2 linked regions of the Pelobacter seleniigenes DSM 18267 genome follow. Each later gene encodes a partner of the first gene's protein in a complex. Links are inferred from orthologs where the notes say so. Each region holds a gene or a part of one and is shown on either strand. Other genes may lie near its edges.

Region 1 (3,284 bases):
AAGATACCGGCAAGATGGAGGATTCGGACTGGGGTTACTATACCGGCTCGCCTGCCGATCAGCTGGATATCTATTCGGAGAGCGATACCGATATGGAGGCCTGGCTGTTTGACGCCAAAGTTGCCTACACTTTTTTTACCAGCTCAAGACAATGGCCGGCTGCAGGGCCGGGAACGAATCCGGCCGAGCCGTTTTTCTCCTCGGCGATCGGGCTCGGCTTTAAATACCAGAAGTACGATTTCGACGTCCATGATCTCGATCAATGGTACCCTTCGACCCCTCATGCGCCCCATGACCTGGTCTCCGGACTGGTGTTGACCTATATGGCCGAGTACCAGATCCCTTATCTGGAGTTGAGCATGAAAATGCGCCCGGCCACCGGGCTGTCCTGCTCCCTCAGCCTGGCTTATGCGCCGCTGCTTAATTTTCAGGATGAGGATCATCACCTGCTGCGTTCCAAGGTCCTGAAGGCGGATCATGACTGGAACGGTCATGGTGGCTTTGTCCAGTTGGCCGGAACCTATTGGCTCCCCCGGAACTGGTTCTTGCAGGCGGAGATCGAAGGCCAGTATCTCAAATCGAGCGGCCGGGCAAACGGTTATGTGGATGGCGAATGGGCCTATTCCATCGAGCAGAAAGTCCAGAGCGAGCAGTATCATGCCCTGGTTCAACTGGGCTATTCCTTCTGAGTTGCTGACCGGCCGGCACTGGTTTGGCGACGGTCACGAAGGTACAGCTCAGGAGGTGGTTTCCCGAAGCAGCAGCTCTCTCTTTTCCAGCACCAGCATCTGGTCGCGCAGTTCGGCTGCCCGTTCAAAGTCGAGATCGGCGGCTGCTTCAAGCATCTGCTCTTTAACGGTGGCGATCTGTTTCTTTAACTCATCAGGATGGAGGTATTCCGCCTGCCCTTCGGCAACCATGGGCAGGTCGACATAATCCTTGCTGGACAGGTCATCCAGAATGGAGCGCAGCGATTTTTTGATCGACTGCGGAGTGATCCCATTCTCCTCGTTATAGGCCAGCTGTTTTTCCCGGCGGCGAGCCGTTTCATCAAGGCAGGCCTGCATGGACCGGGTGATCTTGTCACCGTACATGATGACCCGCCCGTCGACGTTACGCGCGGCACGGCCGCAGGTCTGAATCAGGGAACGTTCACTGCGCAGAAACCCTTCCTTGTCGGCATCAAGGATTGCGACCAGAGAGACTTCGGGGATGTCGAGGCCTTCCCGCAGCAGGTTGATGCCGACCAGGACGTCAAATTCCCCCTCTCGCAAACCGCGGATAATCTGCATCCGTTCGACTGTGTCGATGTCTGAATGCAGGTAGTTGACGCGGATATCAAGCTCCTGCAGATAACCGGTCAGATCCTCGGCCATCCGTTTGGTCAGGGTCGTCACCAGGACCCGGGATTTCTTTTCAATCGTTATGCGGATTTCATCGATCAGATCATCGACCTGCTCGGTGGCCGGACGGATTTCGATGGGCGGATCGACCAGCCCGGTCGGCCGGATCACCTGTTCGACAAAGACCCCGTCAGCTTTTTCCAACTCGTAATCGGCCGGGGTTGCCGAGACATAGACCGTCTGCGGTTGGCGTTCGACAAATTCTTCAAACATCAACGGCCGGTTATCCAGGGCGGAAGGCAGGCGGAAGCCGAAATTGACCAGGGTTTCCTTGCGCGAACGGTCGCCGCGGTACATGGCGCCGACCTGGCTGACGCTGACATGACTTTCATCGATGAACATCAATGCGTCATCCGGCAGGTAGGAGAGCAAGGTCGCCGGCGGATCGCCGGGCTGGCGACCGTCCAGAAAGCGCGAATAGTTTTCGATCCCCTGACAGTAGCCCATCTCCTCGATCATTTCGATATCGAATAGGGTGCGCTGTTCGATCCGCTGGGCTTCCAGCAGCATGTTGCGTTCCTGGAAATAGGCGATGCGCTGCTGCAGTTCGTCCTGGATCTCCTTGATCGCCCGCTCCAGGGTCGGCTTGGTGGCCACGTAGTGACTGGCCGGGAAGATCGCGGTCCGCTCCAGGCGGTCGATAACCTGGCCGCGCAACGGGTCGATTTCGCTGATGGCATCGATCTCGTCGCCGAAAAATTCGATCCGCAGAGCGCGTTTTTCTTCGTAGGCAGGGAAAACCTCGACACTGTCGCCACGAACCCGGAAAGTGCCGCGGTGAAAGTCGATATCGTTGCGCTCATACTGAATTTCCACCAGGTTGTGGAGGAATTTATTGCGATCCAGCTCCATACCGGTCTGCAGATTGACGAGCATACCGTAATAGGCTTCCGGTGAACCGAGGCCGTAAATGCAGCTGACCGAAGCGACAATCAGCACGTCCCGCCGAGACAGCAGTGAACGGGTGGCGCTGTGGCGTAGCTTGTCAATCTCCTCGTTGATGGAACTGTCCTTTTCGATAAAGGTATCGGTCGAGGGGACGTAGGCTTCGGGTTGATAATAATCGTAATAGCTGACGAAGTATTCGACCGCATTGTTGGGAAACAGTTCTTTGAACTCCCCGTAAAGCTGGGCCGCCAGGGTTTTGTTGTGGGCCAGGACCAAGGTCGGTCGTTGCAGACGGTTGACCACGTTGGCCATGGTGAAGGTCTTTCCGGAGCCGGTTACCCCGAGCAGAACCTGGTGCCGGTCGTTACGCAGGATGCCTTCAGTCAACTCATCGATGGCCTGCGGCTGGTCGCCGCGCGGCTGATATTCTGAATTCAGTTCAAATCGGGCCATGTGTTTTCTGTCAGCGTAAAAAAATTGGAAAATGTCTTGAGGAAATGCTGGTCCACGTGTTTCACTTTCTGCTGATCATCTCTTCAGGAGGATAAGGCATGACTGAAGCAAAAATCAAATTCGCCTACACGGTTTTCTGGAACAGCGGACTGATCATTCTCGGTTCCCTGATTCAGGCGATTGCGTTGAAAAGTATTTCGACCCCCCACGGTTTTGTCCCTGGTGGTATCTTCGGAGTCGGTTCACTGCTCTACTATATCACCGGCTGGCTCAATCCCGGGCTTTTTTATCTGTTCCTGAATATTCCGCTGTTTATCCTCGGCTATATTTTCATCTCTCGGCGCTTTCTCTGGTACAGCGCGTTGGCCATGGGGGTGATCTCGCTGTTCTACCAGCTGGTTCACTTTGAGATCCAGATCGGCAATCAGCTCTATGCCGCGCTGGTTTTTGGCGTACTGTTAGGCACCGGGGCCGGAATGGTGTTGCGCTCGTTGGGGTCTAATGGCGGGCTGGACGTTATCGCCATTATCCTCAATCAGA
Region 2 (3,356 bases), 410 kb from region 1 along the record:
GAGCCAGCGCAGGCGCGCCGAGTGATCCTGCAGTTGCTGTTCCAGCTGCTGCTGATTGCTGCGACTGCGGCGTTCGTCAGCACACATCCGCAGCATCACTTTAACCCTGGCCAGCATTTCCACATTGCTGATCGGCTGAGAAATAAAGTCGTAGGCGCCGACATCAAGCCCTTCGGCGCGCATCGTCGGCGAGGCAAGATGAGCGGTGATCAGAACCAGCGGGATCTCGGCGGTCTGCGGTTGCTGACGCAACCTGCGACACATCTCCAATCCACTCATCTCCGGCATCTGCACATCGATGAAGGCCCCGTCGACCGCTTCCCGCGCACAGATGGCCAGCCCCTCCCGGGCACTGCGGGCGGTCAGGACCCGCACCCGGGGCAGGTCGATTTCAATGATTTTAGCCAACAGCAACAGGTTGGTCTGGTTATCATCGACCAGCAACAGGGTAAATTGTTCCAGGGGCTCCGTCTGCATCATGATAACCGTTTACACCGGGATCAGCCCGGCAAACTTGAGCAACAGCTTCTTGGATCCGACTGAATTGAAATAAACGATAACCTTCTGTTTGTCGCCATCACCTTCCAGCCGGCGCACCGTCCCGATCCCGAACTTGATATGCCGCACCCGGGTTCCCAACCGCAATCCGGCCGGGCCTTCATCAGTGGCAGACTCGGTCGCGCCCCGGTGCGGTGGTTGAGGAGCGGCGATCGACACGGCAAGGTCCTGGTTTTCATCCCAGACCTCCGTTTCCTCCTGGCCGCTCATCAGATCCGCCAAGGAGGACAGATTATGAGCAGCCGCTGTTTTTGTCGCCGGGGCGGCTTCCTCCCCTCGTCCCTTGATCAGCTGGCCCGGAATTTCGGTCAGGAAGCGGCTGGGGGGATTGAACTGCCAGGTGCCATAAACCCGCCGACGCCGGGCATGGGACAGGTACAGACGCTGCATGGCACGGGTCATACCGACATAGCAGAGGCGCCGTTCCTCGGCCAGTTCTTCCCCCATGGCACCGGAGCGGGAGTGGGGGAACAGCCCCTCTTCCATCCCGGTCATGAAAACGATGGGGAACTCCAGACCTTTGGCGGAATGCAGGGTCATCAGGGTCACCCGCTGCTGGGAGTCGTCATGCTGTTCCAGGTCAGTGATCAACGCGATCTGCTCCAGGTAATCTTGTACGCTGCCGCCAGCGGTGGCATGTTCTTCCATCCCCGCCAGCAGCTGCTCCAGATTTTCCAGCCGACCTTTGGCCTCCTGGCGACCTTCCGCGGTCAGGGCATTCTGGGCTTCCTCCTGCAGGGCCGGTCCGTAACCGGAATCATGGATCAACTCCGCCATCAGTTGCGGATACGGCAGCCGTTGCAGACGCTCCGTGAAACTGTCGAGCAAGGCCAGGAATTCTCCCACCCGCTTTGCCGCTGCACCTTTCAGGATCTGCTCCTGGAGAGCCAGCCGACAGGCGGCCAGAAAGTTGCCGGCTTGTTCTTCATAGGCGGCAATGCGCTCGATGGTGGTGTTGCCGATACCGCGGGCCGGGACATTGATGATCCGCCGCACGGCCAGGGAATCCTGGGGATTGATCAGCACCCGCAGGTAGGAGAGGACGTCCTTGACTTCGAGCCGGGCATAGAACTTGACCCCGCCGAACATGACATAAGGAATCCGCCCGGCCCGCAAGGCTTCTTCCAAAGCCCGGGACTGGGCATTGGTGCGATAGAACACGGCCATCTCCCGTAACCCATGGCCGGCCCGCTGCAATTCAGCGATTTCAGCGGCAACAAACCGGGCCTCTTCGAAGTCATCGGGAGCGGTCTCGACATGCAGCAGTTCACCTGGCGGATTTTCCGTCCAGAGCTGCTTCTCCCGGCGGTCCGGGTTACACCCGACCACCGCTCCGGCGGCCTCCAGAATGGTGCGGGTCGAGCGGTAATTCTGCTCCAGTCGAATCACGCTCGCGGTCGGAAAATCGATATCAAACCCGAGGATATTGCCGACTTCGGCGCCGCGCCACCGATAAATGGACTGGTCATCATCGCCGACCACGCAGAGCGCCGTCTCCGGCCGGGTCAGCAACTGCATGAGTCGATACTGAACCCGGTTGGTGTCCTGGAACTCATCGATCAGGACATGGCGGAAACGTTGCTGCCAGCGCTCTCTGACCTCCGGGAATTCCTCGAGCAGCCGCACGGTCAACAGCAGCAGATCACCGAAATCGACAGCATTAGCGGCTTTCAGTTTATGCTGATATTGCGCATAGAGCTCGGCGACCAGCCGTTCGTCTGGATGCAGGTTGCCGTATTCGGTCGGCCCGATCCCGCTGTTTTTGGCACTGTCGATGGCGGCTGCAGCGGCGCGTGGTTTGAGGACCTTTTCAGAAATCTGCTGATCCTTAAGCAGTTCGCGCAGCAGGCGCAGCTGATCCTGATCGTCATAAATCAAAAAATCCCGTCCAAAGCCGAGATGATGAATTTCCTGACGTAAAATCCGCACGCAACTGGCGTGGAAGGTGGCCACCCAGGGCAGCTCTGAAGAACCGAGCAGCGCTTCCAGCCGTTCCCGCATTTCATTGGCCGCCTTGTTGGTAAAGGTCACGGCCATGATCTGCCAGGGGGCGACTCCTCGCTCGCGGATCAGGTAGGCAACCCGGTGGGTCAGAGCCCTGGTCTTCCCGGAACCGGCTCCGGCCAGCAGCAACAGCGGACCATCCTGATGCAGGACCGCCTGTCGTTGAGGCTCATTCAAGCCGGCCAGTAAATCAGTCATCCTCTTCCCCCAGCGTCCGGCTCATCAGGGCTCGGTTATAAGCTGAAATCATGTCGCGACGGGAGATAATCCCGTAGAGCTTGCGGTGAGTCTCCCGGTCCACCACGGGCAGCTGCTCGATATTGCGATAACCGATTCTGCGCATGGCGGTATCGAGGTCCTCCTCCGCATGCACCGTCACCACTTCCGTGGTCGCCAGCTCCTTGACGACAACCAGATCCATCAGTTCTTTTTCGAAAACCACCCCGAGGAAATCCTGCACCGAGATAATCCCGGTCAGTTCTCCCTTTTCGTTGACCAGGGGAAAATTGGTATGATGGGTCTTCTGAATGAAGCGCGCAAATTCTCCCAGGGTCATACTTTCCGGGATACTTTCGACCCGGGTCAGCATAACATCACCGACCGCCAGGCTCTTCATGATATTACGCTCTTTCCCGGCTTCCAGATCAATGCCGATCTGGCTTAGCTCAGCAGTTTCCAGGCTGTCTTTTTTCAGTTTGCGGGCAAAGGTCGTGCCGATAACGCAGGTCAGCATAATTGGGATAATGACTTCGTAGCTGTCGGTGGTTTCAAAAAGCAGAAAAATGGCGGTCATC

The links.
Region 2: the proteins of uvrB (region 1) and N909_RS0105805 are in contact, whole or in part, in a crystal structure (PDB 7EGT), measured with the Thermus thermophilus proteins. The link is inferred for Pelobacter seleniigenes DSM 18267 from one-to-one orthologs. Residues at the interface, in WP_096411307.1 of Thermus thermophilus: Glu23, Leu25, Arg26, Asp27, Gly28, Glu29, Arg30, Phe31, Arg55, Glu326, Asp327, Phe328, Glu379, Ser382, Gln383, His398, Gly400, Arg401; in WP_096412145.1 of Thermus thermophilus: His654, Arg656, Phe657, Gln666, Asp668, Glu669, Lys680, Arg681, Leu682, Ser683, Lys685, Tyr686, Ala687.

What each region holds. Positions count from the first base shown.
Region 1 is NZ_JOMG01000002.1:1,092,895-1,096,178, reverse strand. Bases 242-3,204 are described here. They hold uvrB (excinuclease ABC subunit UvrB), read right to left. Parts: upstream 2,745-3,204; coding sequence 738-2,744; downstream 242-737. Other genes in these bases: N909_RS0107745 (YitT family protein), read left to right, coding at 2,843-3,204; N909_RS0107755 (omptin family outer membrane protease), read left to right, coding at 242-689. Also shown: more of N909_RS0107755, read left to right, coding at 1-241; more of N909_RS0107745, read left to right, coding at 3,205-3,284. UniProt on the Escherichia coli protein: The UvrABC repair system catalyzes the recognition and processing of DNA lesions. A damage recognition complex composed of 2 UvrA and 2 UvrB subunits scans DNA for abnormalities.
Region 2 is NZ_JOMG01000002.1:686,831-690,186, forward strand. What follows is about bases 126-3,160. They hold N909_RS0105805 (ATP-dependent helicase), read right to left. Parts: upstream 2,761-3,160; coding sequence 490-2,760; downstream 126-489. Other genes in these bases: N909_RS24465 (response regulator), read right to left, coding at 126-480; N909_RS0105810 (chloride channel protein), read right to left, coding at 2,753-3,160. Outside these bases: more of N909_RS24465, read right to left, coding at 1-125; more of N909_RS0105810, read right to left, coding at 3,161-3,356. UniProt on the Escherichia coli protein: A helicase with DNA-dependent ATPase activity. Unwinds DNA duplexes with 3'-5' polarity. Translocates on single-stranded DNA with 3'-5' polarity. Initiates unwinding more efficiently from a nicked substrate than double-stranded DNA.